Regions from separate parts of the Pseudoalteromonas sp. ABE4_541 genome, predicted to be linked through region 2. Evidence: predicted binding sites of a transcription regulator. Region 2 holds the regulator's gene; each other region holds the start of a gene.
What was found. Region 2 encodes sigma-54, which starts transcription at its own class of promoters, with help from an activator protein. Its sites were predicted from a motif close to GTTGGCACGNNNNTNGNNT; they were not measured.

Region 1 (3,177 bases), on a different contig from region 2:
CGCTGCGGTTGTTTCACGCAGGATGACGGTAATAATATCCCCGGTTCTTAATGCCTTTTTATCCGAATATAAATCATTAGCTCGGTACTCACTAAATAATGATCCGGTTGCGACAACAGGCTCCGCTTCTTGCTCGGGGTACATGGGCGCATAGTATGGATCATCGCGCACCACATCACTATTTTGCGTTGACACACATCCTGCAAGTAAAGTGGTTACTAAAATGGCTAAGCTCAAATCACGCATACTGCCCCCTAAATCTTATAATTGCTGATTAATATAACTAAGCATTTCATCCACGGATGAAATTACTTTCGAGTTCATCTCGTAAACCCGTTGAGTTTCAATGAGATTGACCAACTCTTCGGTCACATTCACGTTCGAGGTTTCAAGCGCACCTTGGACAATAAGACCAAGACCGTCAACGCTCGGATTACCTTGCACCGGTGCACCGCTTACTGCCGTTTCTGTGTATAAGTTTTGACCCATCGGCTCCAAGCCCGCAGGATTAATAAAGTCGCTGATCACTAACTGACCGATCACGACATTCTCTGCTTGCCCTGCAACTGCAACTGATACTTCACCATCTTGAGAAATCGTAATGGACTTGGCATCATCTGGCACATTCATCTGCGGTTGCAGTGGGAAGCCGGCACCTGAGGTAACAACACGACCAGTTTCATCCGTCGTAAACTGACCATTTCGAGTGTAAGCCGTTGTGCCATCGGGCATTTGAATTTCGAAAAAACCAGGGCCTTGGATCATCCAATCCAGCGTATTTTCAGTACTAAGCATATTGCCTTGAGAAAAGTTTTTCTGGTTGGCAACCACTTTCGCACCGGCACCTAACATCAAGCCCGAGGGGAGTTCGGTGTCTTGCGACGAACGGCCGCCTGGTTGATTGATATTCTGATAAAGTAAATCTTCAAAAATAGCGCGACTCTTTTTATACCCGACGGTACTCGCGTTTGCTAAGTTGTTAGAAATAACCGCAATATCTGTTTGTTGCGCATCTAAGCCCGTTTTACTGATCCACAATGCTGGGTTCATAACAATTACCTCACTCGGTTAGACGATACGCAGCAAAGATACATGACGTTCGTCTATCTCTTCTGCGGTCTTCATTAATTTCATTTGCATTTCAAATTGACGCTGGTGGTTAATCAAATCCACCATCTCATGTACGGGGTTCACATTAGAGCGTTCTAATGTACCGCTCATAACACGAGCCGTTGGGGAGATTTCACAAAACCCACAAAGGCCATCAACCAATGCATCTTCTTTTGGACGAAACAGGCCATCATTGCCTTTTTCAAGCTGGCTGTTGTCTGCGTCAATAATTTTTAATCGGTCGACAACTTCCATAAAGTTAGCAGGTGCGCCTTGTGGGCGAACTTGGATAGAGCCATCATCACTAAATACCACTTTATCTACTGGGATAGGCAATATAATCGGCCCCCCCTCGCCAATAAGTTGACGCCCATGGCTGGTGATCAAAGCGCCGTCCGAACGAATGTTTAAATTACCCACCTTGGTGTACGCTTCATTGCCACTTTCGTCCATAACACTGATCCAAGATTCTTGAGATACTGAAATATCTAAATCTCTCGCAGTCTCCATAATTGGCCCGGAGGTCAAATTAGTCCCAGGACGTTCCTGCATAGCAAACACGCGAGTCGGTAAACCTTCACCAAATGCCTGCATTGAACGCGCTTGGGCAAAATCGGCTTTAAAACCGACGGTATTTGAGTTGGCTAAGTTATTAGCTTTAATAGCAACGCCACGCAAATTTTGTTTTGCGCCAGACATTGCAACATAGAGCATTTTATCCATAACACTAACCTTACTAATAAATTCATCTAATCAATAAAAGCAATAATAGTGCCAACAAATAAATGACGCTGTTCAAGTGAGGAAAGGCATATAAAAAAGGCCGCATGATGCGGCCTTGGAAGCAAATATCTAATTATCGGATCTGTAGGATATTTTGTTGCAATGTTGAGTTTACTTCCAGCGCTCGAGAGTTTGCTTGGAAATTACGCTGAGCACTGATCAAATCTACAAGTTCATTGGTCAAGTTAACATTCGACTGCTCAAGCGATGAAGAGTTAATGCTACCTAATGTACCTGAGCCCGGCTCACCCGCAATTGGCTCGCCCGATGTTAAACTCTTCTTCCATGCAGTATTACCCACTGGTGATAAACCTTGCGAATTGGAAAAACGCACCATCGCTACTTGGCCCAAGTAAGTTGAATCACCGTTACTATATGCCGCGATGATTTTACCATCAGAACCAATGTCAATACTTGATAGACGGCCAACCGTTGCACCATCCTGTTCAAGCGCTTTGACTTCAAAACGGCTGGCATATTGAGTCGGCAATTTGTTGGTGGTGTTTGCTTCATCACGCCAGTTCATAGTGATATTATTCGGGAACGTAGCACCGTTGGTCAGTAACCCTGATAAGCCATTAGGCGGCGCTGATGGACCAGTAATTGTTAATGGATCAAACGTTGTGCCCGTATTATTAACTGTCGCAGCAGGCGGTATCGTTGTTGTCGCTGGTAGACCGCTTGCGTCAAAACCAAAAGTCGTTAGCGGCGCGTATGGTGCGGTGTTTGCTGCACCTGTATTAGTAAACGGTTGACTGTCTAGTGTGCCATAAACATCCCACGTATTTGCCGCTGATTTTCTAAAAAATAACTGGACGACATGAGGTTCACCTAACGAGTCATATACTGTTGTCGAAGTAGATGAGTTATAGGATGCCGATTGTGTTGGATCAAACGGAATTGAGGGTACTTGCTCACGAGAGTCAACATTAAACGAGTTGTAAATTGTTGATGTAGCGCGCGGTGAACCCGAAGCATCAGGGATTTGTAACGCGGTTGAAGTACTCAAACTTACTGAAGTTGTATCTCCTGTAGAGGGGTCTACAGGGAAACCTTGCAAGAAGTTACCTTGCGCATCGACGATAAAATTGTCTTTGTTCAGCTTAAAAGCACCTGCACGGGTATAGGTATAATCTTGTGAGCCAAACTCTTCACTCATTGCAAAATAGCCATCACCCGTAATCGCTAAATCTAGCGAGTTTTGCGTGAACTTCAAAGACCCTTGGTGAAATTGTTGCGCCACCATCGTCGTTTGCGTACCATCGCCGGCTTTCGTTTTACTGG
Region 2 (3,177 bases):
AGCTATAAAGGGCGACAGGTCGTTAAAAATGTAAGCCTAAGTGTTGAAGCTGGTAGCATTGTTGGGCTGCTCGGTCCAAATGGTGCAGGAAAAACAACGAGCTTTTATATGATCGTTGGATTAGTACCCAGCGATCATGGCTCTGTATGCATCAATGACCACGACATCACCTTACTGCCGATGCACAACCGTGCTCGACTTGGAATTGGCTATCTTCCTCAAGAGTCATCCATTTTTAGAAAGCTAACCGTTTATCAAAATCTCATGGCTATTTTAGAAACTCGTAACTCGCTTAATAAAGAAGCACGCGAGCAAATAGTGAACGAGTTGTTAGATGAGTTTAATATTCAACACATTAGAGATAGTTTAGGTATGGCTCTGTCTGGTGGTGAGCGTCGCAGAGTAGAAATTGCTCGCGCTTTAGCCGCAAATCCTAAATTTATCCTATTAGATGAGCCTTTTGCTGGTGTTGATCCAATTTCAGTGTTAGATATAAAGAAAATTATCGAACATTTAAAAAATCGTGGCATTGGTGTACTAATCACCGACCACAATGTTCGGGAAACCCTTGATGTATGTGAAAAAGCTTATATTGTATCACATGGTGAGCTTATCGCCTCGGGCACGCCAGAGCATGTTTTGGCGGATCAAACCGTGCGAGATGTCTACCTTGGTGAGCAATTCAGGCTATAGTTAAAACATTCTAGGTCACAATAATAATAGAGATTAGAAGGATTGTTAAAGGTACATGAGGCAATCGTTACAGCTGCGCATGGGGCAGCAACTTACCATGACACCACAACTACAGCAGGCAATACGTCTGTTGCAGTTAAGTACGCTAGATCTTCAGCAGGAAATCCAAGAAGCACTGGACAGTAATCCTCTTTTGGAAGTAGAAGAATCTGACGCGGATCTCGATACCTCGTTACAAGAAAAAAACGGTAAAGATAACAGCCAAGATGATGGGCATAACGATGGCCTAGACAGTGAGTCGGTAAGCGATTATGAAATGGACTCTGATGCGGCATTAAGTAAAGATACCGTTAGTGATGAATTGGCTATGGATGTCACTTGGGACGAATACATGAGTGCGGCACCAGCCGCTAGCAGTGGCCCAATGCCTGAAGATGAAACAATTTATCAAGGTGAAACCACCGAAACCTTGCATGAATACCTTATGTGGCAGTTAGAATTAACGCCATTTAGCCCTATTGACCATGGTATCGCAGTGGCTATCGTTGAGGCCATTGATGATAACGGGACATTAACCTTAAGCACCGAAGAAATACTCGACAGCATTAATGATGGTCATTCTGGTGAGCCCATAGAACTTGATGAAGTTGAAGCCGTACTTAAACGCATTCAATTATTTGACCCTGTCGGGATTGGTGCGCGCAACCTGCAAGAATGTTTGTGTATTCAGCTCAACCAATTTGACCAAAAGACAACTCCTTGGCTGAATGAAACAAAAATGATTCTAAACGAGCACATAGATTTGCTCGCTAGCCGTGATTATCGAACGTTGATGAAAAAAACAAAGCTTAAAGAAGCCGAGTTAAAAGAAGTCATGACACTCATTCACAGCTTAAACCCAAAACCAGCAGCCAGTATCATTCGAGAAGAGTCTGAGTACGTCATTCCTGACGTATCCGTGAAAAAAATGAAAGGTCGCTGGGTGGTGGAGCTCAACCCAGAATGCATGCCAAAAATTCGCGTTAATGACCACTATGCCTCCATGTCTCGCTCTGTAAAATCAAGCTCAGATAGTCAGTTTATCCGCTCGCATTTACAAGAAGCTAAATGGTTTATTAAAAGCTTAGAGAGCAGAAATGAAACTTTAATGAAAGTTACCAATTGCATTGTGCAACAACAACAGGCATTCTTTGAGCATGGCCCTGAAGCAATGCGACCTATGGTGTTAAACGATGTTGCAGAGATGGTCGAAATGCACGAATCAACTATCTCTCGCGTAACAACACAAAAATACATGCACACACCTAGGGGCATTTTTGAGCTGAAGTATTTCTTCTCTAGCCATGTAAGTACCGAAAACGGAGGTGAGTGCTCATCAACAGCGATTCGAGCGCTTATCAAAAAGTTAATAGCTGCTGAAAATACAGCCAAGCCGCTGAGCGATAGCAAAATAGCAGACATATTAGCAGAGCAAGGAATTAAGGTGGCCCGACGCACCATAGCAAAATATCGGGAGTCGTTAGCCATTCCACCGTCTAACCAGCGTAAAAGCTTGATTTAGACGTATTACTAAAGAAGGAAAATGCTTATGCAACTAAATTTAACTGGTCGTCATGTAGAAATCACTGATTCATTAAGAGACTATGTCAACAACAAGTTTGCGAAGCTAGAAAGGCATTTTGATCACATCAATAATGTACATGTGATCTTAGATGTTGAAAAGCTGGTCCAAAAGGCCGAAGCCACCTTGCACGTAAATGGTGGAGAATTATTTGCTTCAACAGAACATCAGGATATGTACGCGGCGATCGACGGGCTTATTGATAAGCTAGATCGTCAAGTGATCAAACACAAAGAGAAGCTTACTCGACACTAATCATGAAACTAAGCTCGATTATAAACAAGGACTGCAGTAAAGCTGCGGTCCTTTTTAATAGCAAAAAACGTGTACTTGAATATATCAGTGAACTGGCGCATGAGCAGTTGCCTCAACTAAATCAGCACGATATTTTGAACGCATTAATGACCAGAGAAAAGTTGGGCAGTACAGGGATCGGCAAAGGGATCGCAATCCCTCATGGCAGAATGGCAGGTATTGAACAAGTAACAGCAATGCTGTTAGTCAACCAGCAAGGTATTCCATTCGATGCGATTGATAATAGGCCCGTAGATATTTTTCTCGCGCTCATTGTGCCTGAAGGCGATAACCAACAACATCTTAAAACGTTGGCTGAAATTGCAGACAAGCTCAACGATAAAGAGTTTTGTAAACAGCTAAGGAACGCTAGCAATGATGATGAACTTTATGAGATTATTGCTTCAGCACACTAGGTAACTAAGAGAAGCATTATGGAATTAATCATTGTCAGTGGCCGCTCTGGTTCAGGAAAATCAGTGGCGCTACGTGTACTTGAAGATCTAGGCTATTATTGCGTCGATAATATCCCCGTTAACTTACTACCTTCATTAGTTAGAAGCGTATCT
Region 3 (3,177 bases), on a different contig from region 2:
TTGGCGCGGTTTTGCTGGTTGGTAATATTTGCCAGTTGGCCACGCCGTTTTTATCAGTCTCGAGCAAGATATTGGGTTCACGAATTACAAACTTTTCTAATTTTGCTTCGCCACCAAGGATGGATAACCACGGAATATACACCTCCAAAGCCTGCATGCTTATCATCTCTTTGCGACTACCCGTGGGCATATTTGAAAAATGCACATCGTTGAGTTCTATTTTTAAACTAGGTAAAACCGACAACTCACTGGCACCCAGTACTTTGAGTTGACGACCCGTATTACTCTCAACCTGCTCAGACAGCTCAGCAATCACGCGCTCTGTGGGAATAAGAAAAGGCACGGCAAGCACTAAGGCCAACACCACTAAAATAAATCCACTCAAAACCTTCACGACGGTTTTCATATCAATTCCTTAATGACTGATAATAAAAGCTAATGCTACATATAGTAGCGTTGCTGCGCGTTAAATTCATGTCTATTGATAAGAAAACTTTAAGCAACACGCTATGGCGCAAGTAGCCAGTGTGTTGTCATATTTTCACACAAAATAACGGCTGTTCAGATTGTAACTTTTCAATACTTAGGTATGATCGCCGGCCCTTGTCAGTTTTATCTGACATTGGCTAAACTTTTGTTATGAATTTTAAGTAAGTGTGTGGAGACTCAAACCGGCATGAAGAAGTTGCTCATTTCCCCGTCGAAAATGGCTTTAGGCGAACAAGAAAGCCAAATTTATCAAAACATTTTGAAACAAGCGACAGAGATCAGTTTAAACCTGATGGCGGTGAAAGTAGAGAACCACCCAGAAGACTTTTTATTGTGGTGTTATGAGTTATTAGATGTGGCCAAAAACCGCATTAACTTTGATTTACTGGACGACCACCAACTACCTACGGTTAAGAAGCTACAAGATTTACTCAGCAATGCCATTAGCTTTTTACAACTTAAAACCCTGCGTATTACGCCTTGGCCTGTATTAGCCGGTTTTGTTGAACAGCACAAAGAAGTATTAGCCCTTGAAGAGCAACTCAAGCTCATCAGCTATCTTGCTGACAAGCGCGCAACACCACTGAAAGAGATGATAGTTGAAGATCGCTTGGCATTTAGTGGTAAGCATGCCGCATCACTTGATCCAAGCGTGTACAACTTTGACGTTGAGTGGTTTAGCTCTACAAAAAATGCCAAAGGCTTTCACCAACTCTTGGCCGACCTACCGGGTGCATTTGATGATGCCTTAGCGCACATTCCAGCCGAAGGTGACGTGAGCGAGCAAGATTATCAACAATTTATGGTTGCTTACTTTATGGCCTTTAACGGCAGCGATGAAAAGCCAACGCTCGCGCCTGCAACTCGTTTATTGGCAATGCGCCGCCCCGATGTGTTTACACCGCTTAGTAACAGTAAGCTAGATGCCTTATGCTCCGCACTGGGTGTGACCAAGCTGAGCAATCGTGATTTTGAGCGTTACTGGCAAGATGTGGTGATGAGCATAAAAAGCATGCCTTGGTTTGCCATGCCCACCCCAGCGAATGAGTTTGAGCAGCAATTAGTTGAAATTAAAGCGCTCTTACCTTGTTGGTTTTACTATGCCGACAAAGATACCGCTGAAAACTCAAACTACTTAAAGTTATTGAACAAGCCTAAACGCACCACCAGCAGTGGCGGTACTAAAACGGTACGTCGCGGTAAAGAGTCGGCTGAAATTCTAGTTGATAGAGCGCTCAGCGATGAGTCTATTCCTGAGCACATTCGTGCTAAGCGCGATTCTATTGTGGCGGAAGTGGAAAAAGGCCGCAGTGTGGATGAAACCATTTCACTTATGCGCACTATTTTCGGCTAAGCCTACATTTTGTCTCCTTTTGCACATGTGTCGTGATAGGTACATGTGCAAATTTCATTCAAGACGCACCAGTTCAGTGCATAACTTTTCCTCACACACGCTACCAGCCCATCGATAACATTAAAAAAATTCATATATATCATTGCATTGAATAATGAATTCCTTTTTAGCTCACTGTTGGCTCAGCCGTTGCTATATTCATAGTCGACTCAGTGCTCATAGGAAATACAATGAAAAAAACACTTTCTTTACTCACTTTCGTTTGTCTTAGTTTTTCATCTCTTCATGCTTATGCAGAGGTCACTGGCAATGTCGCTGTAAGTTCCAATTACCATTGGCGAGGACTCACACAAACCGACGATAGCGCAGCGGTGTCGGGCGGCTTAGACTACAGCAGCGAAAGCGGTTTTTACGCAGGTACTTGGGTATCCAATGTCGATTTTGGTGATGATGCGAGCCACGAATTAGATTTTTATACTGGCTTTAAGGGTGCCACTGACCATTTTGATTATGATGTTGGTTATATTTATTACGCCTACCCTGGTACCAGCGCCGACAGCGATTTTGGTGAACTGTACGCAGAGCTGAGTTGGCAGTGGCTAAGCGTTAAAGCCAGCCACTTACTTCACGCTCAGGATGATTCCAGCACTGAGGAAGACATGCTGTATTTGGAGCTCAATGCCAGCTTTACCATCCTCAATGACACAGAGCTCGCTTTACACATTGGGCGCTCTAGTGGCGACACCATACATGAATGGACCTCACAAGATGATGCTTATATGGATTACAGTATTAGCTTAAGCAAGTCTGGTTTCACGTTCGCTTTGTTAACTACAGATTTAGATAGTGACGATGACTTACAGGTCTATGTCAGTTACGGGCTAGACTTTACCTTATAACCAAAAAGATCTTTGATACTTGCTGCAAATCAAGGGCCGAAAGGCCCTTTTATCATTTGAGTTATGGCACACTGTGTCCAGTTGAACCTTGCCAGATGCGATACCACTGCTCACGCGAAAGGTTGATATGTTGCGATTCAACAGCGGCTTTCACACGTTCAATATTGCCCGTTCCCAACACCACGGAGGGCTGGCTTGGCATACGATTGAGCCAAGCATAGGCAATCTGATCAATAGAACTTGCTGACGCTTCGTTTGCAACCTCTTCCAGCACGGCGCGTAAGCGTTTGGCCTTGGCATCTTTTTTATCAAACAGCTTGCCACCCGCCAGTGGCGACCAAATCATTGGGTGAATACGACGTTGCTGGCATTGATCTAAGGAGCCATCGTCCAACGCCTTCATTTCATACACTGAACACTCTATTTGATTGGTTA
Region 4 (3,177 bases), on a different contig from region 2:
TTCGCTATGAAGTAAACCAGCCTCACGCGCTTTTCATCACCAAAGAACTAACCGAATTTAACTTTGCTGACAGCCACAACAGCACCGCTTGGTGGATCCCTGCACGTGGTTGGAATCGTTATGAATATACTTACAATACAACCCCTCTTCAGCAAGCAAATCATGTTCATACTCCTTTTACCATCAAGAATGCTGATGGTGTTCACATCAGCGTGCATGAAGCCGCGCTAGTTGATTATGCGGCTATGACGTTAAACCAACGCCGCCCTGGTACGTTTATGGCCGATTTAACCCCTTGGTCAGATGGCATTCGTGTCAAAACCAATGGTCAATTTAAAACGCCTTGGCGCACCATACAAATTGGCGACCAAGCCATCGATTTACTTAACTCCCATTTAATTTTAAACCTGAACGAACCAAACAAACTCGGTGATATATCTTGGGTTGAACCAGGCAAATATTTGGGCATTTGGTGGGGCATGCACATCGGCAAAAATACTTGGGGTAGCGGTGAAAAACATGGCGCGACCACAGAACAAACAAAAGCCTATTTAAGCTTTGCCGCAGAGCATGGCTTTGATGGTGTATTAGTCGAAGGCTGGAACACTGGCTGGGATGGCGATTGGTTCTTTAATGGCGATGTATTTAGCTTCACCGAGGCCTATCCTGATTTTGATATGAACGCCATCAGTGAACACGGCAAAAAAGTTGGGGCTCGCTTAATTGGCCACCACGAAACTTCTGGCAATGTCAGTAACTATCGAAAACAAATGGCAGACGCTTTTGCACTTTATGAAAAAGCCAATGTGCGACAAGTCAAAACAGGCTATGTCGCGGATGGCGGTAACATCAAGCGCATTGATGAACGAGGCTTTGCACGCTTTGAATGGCATGATGGACAGTTTATGGCAAACGAGTACTTAGACAATGTCAAACTTGCTGCAAAATACAAGATCAGCATCAATACCCATGAGCCCATCAAAGATACTGGACTACGTCGCACGTATCCTAACTGGTTAAGCCGAGAAGGTGCTCGCGGCCAAGAGTTTAACGCATGGGGCACTCCCCCTAATCCACCAGAGCACACGCCAATGCTTGCATTTACGCGTATGCTATCGGGACCCATGGACTTTACACCAGGTATTTTTGATATGAGTTTTAATGGTTTAGGCGATAAAACCAACCGCCCACAAACCACTTTAGCGAAACAACTTGCACTGTATGTCGTGTTATACAGCCCAATTCAGATGGCGGCAGACTTACCTGAAAACTATTTGGCTAAACCGGCTGCATTTCAATTCATCAAAGACGTGCCTACTGATTGGGAAAAAAGTATCGCCTTGGCAGGTGAAGTGGGTGACTACGTCGTATTCGCACGCAAAGAGAAAAAGCATAAACATTACTCTGGTAACGATTGGTTCTTAGGTGCAATAAGCGATGAGCAAGCTCGCAGCATCACCGTAAAACTCGACTTTTTAGAGCCAAACCAACGTTTTGAGGCACAAATTTATCAAGATGGTAAAAAGGCCGAATGGAAAAATAACCCATACGATCTCGATATAGTTAAGCGTGTTGTAACCGCAAAAGACTCTTTAACGCTTAATCTAGCCACCAGCGGTGGTACTGCTATTCGCTTTAAAGCACTTTAAAACCTGGACAGAACAGCGCCGTAAGGCGCTGTTCACGCCCATGCATTGCTGACCAAAACTTACTCTATTTAGCTAATAAGTAGCAACTTTTACAACCCTCCTTTATCAAGAGAAATACAAGCGTTTGATTTAGAACAACTAAATAGTTGGTTCAGTAATTGCTATGATTTATTACAAATAGAATAATCAACAGGGAATAGCGTAATGACCGTGCCTTTGAGTGACAGACCACTGGAAACTGTAAGAGAAGAAGTAATCGATCAACTGATTTTAAACTATAGCCACGCGGAGCTATCAGCTGATGCGTTCGAGCGTAGACTCGACAAAGCTTACAGCATCGATGATCAAAATCAGCTACAAACTCTGGTCGCCGACTTACCGCTACAATCAGATCCCCGCTATCACAGTGAAAAACAAGCGCGTATGCAGCCTAAATTCACCGCTTCATCGGATAACACTCAGAATTTACAGATCACCTCCATTTTAAGTTCGGATCATCGCAGCGGCGAATGGATTGTGCCTAAAGAAATACACCTGACGAATTACTTAGGTAGCATTGAGCTAGATTTTAGGAATGCCATTTTTACCCATCCCGAGGTGACCATTTACGTCAAATGCGTTTTGGGTAGTGGTGAAATCATCGTACCAGAGAACATTGATGTTGTTACCAATACCACCAATATTATGGGTTATGTGGGCACCAACCGAACTCAGCTTTCAAGTAACTCTTCAACGGCACAGCGTCCTAAAATAACAATTCAGGGTCATGTGTTCAGTGGCAGTATTGAGATCACGATGAAAAAAACCATGCAAGAAAAAATGAAGCAATTTGCCGATGGTCTAAAGTCCCTGTTCGATGAAGGGAAACACTATTAAGCCTTAATATTTAGGGGAGCTTGCTCCCCTTTCTTTTGCTCACTCTATTATCGACATAAACCATAGCTGTATGCATCGACTCTTTGTTGTTCTAGTAAGAAATGAGCGCGTAACAGCCCCTCGCGCTGCATGCCTAATTTTTCCATCAACTTCCAAGAGGCGGTGTTGTCGGTGGCACATAACGCTGTTATTTTCATGACTGCTTGCGTTTCAAATAGTGTTTCAACAAAAGCACTCACGGCTTCAAACGCGAATCCTTGGCCCATGTAGTCTTTGTGTAATCGATATCCAATTTCACCAACCAAACTCTCTTTATTCACGTACTTAAACATCAATTCCCCTATCAACTTACCTTCACCACGCAAGGTAATAGCCAACGCAAGTCGCTGATGCTCTTCACCAATCCAAGGCTTACAGCCTTCTTCTAAACGGACACGAGCTTGCTCTAGAGTCAGTGGTTGACCAATATAACGTGATGTTTGTGGGCAGCTACGATGCGCATAACTCGCCTGCAAATCTGTCATGGCCATTAAACGCATCGCCAAACGTGGCGTTGAAAACTGCATTAGCTATTCCTTACAACTTTATGTTTTACAAAATTAAACCTATATCGAATGGCGTCGCACGGGATATATAAACGATACCACGCAAT

Region 1: a site for sigma-54 is predicted at 1,871-1,889, ahead of ACW689_RS00955 (flagellar basal body rod protein FlgF). Genes of this name have one in related genera too.
Region 3: a site for sigma-54 is predicted at 2,020-2,038, ahead of ACW689_RS19365 (TorF family putative porin). Genes of this name have one in related genera too.
Region 4: a site for sigma-54 is predicted at 1,795-1,813, ahead of ACW689_RS18810 (LiaF domain-containing protein). Genes of this name have one in related genera too.

Annotation. Positions count from the first base shown of each region.
Region 1 is NZ_JBSVEM010000001.1:196,061-199,237, reverse strand. Features, by position in the region: gene flgH (flagellar basal body L-ring protein FlgH) at 1-246, opposite strand, end outside; gene flgG (flagellar basal-body rod protein FlgG) at 262-1,050, opposite strand; gene ACW689_RS00955 (flagellar basal body rod protein FlgF) at 1,069-1,833, opposite strand; gene flgE (flagellar hook protein FlgE) at 1,967-3,177, opposite strand, start outside.
Region 2 is NZ_JBSVEM010000015.1:26,511-29,687, reverse strand. Features, by position in the region: gene lptB (LPS export ABC transporter ATP-binding protein) at 1-693, shown strand, start outside; gene ACW689_RS14640 (RNA polymerase factor sigma-54) at 749-2,254, shown strand; gene hpf (ribosome hibernation promoting factor) at 2,282-2,569, shown strand; gene ptsN (PTS IIA-like nitrogen regulatory protein PtsN) at 2,572-3,024, shown strand; gene rapZ (RNase adapter RapZ) at 3,043-3,177, shown strand, end outside.
Region 3 is NZ_JBSVEM010000026.1:38,326-41,502, reverse strand. Features, by position in the region: gene ACW689_RS19375 (AsmA family protein) at 1-406, opposite strand, end outside; gene ACW689_RS19370 (hypothetical protein) at 677-1,843, shown strand; gene ACW689_RS19365 (TorF family putative porin) at 2,074-2,742, shown strand; gene ACW689_RS19360 (aldo/keto reductase) at 2,804-3,177, opposite strand, start outside.
Region 4 is NZ_JBSVEM010000024.1:57,556-60,732, forward strand. Features, by position in the region: gene ACW689_RS18805 (glycoside hydrolase family 97 protein) at 1-1,649, shown strand, start outside; gene ACW689_RS18810 (LiaF domain-containing protein) at 1,854-2,525, shown strand; gene ACW689_RS18815 (GNAT family N-acetyltransferase) at 2,573-3,091, opposite strand; gene ACW689_RS18820 (MFS transporter) at 3,091-3,177, opposite strand, start outside.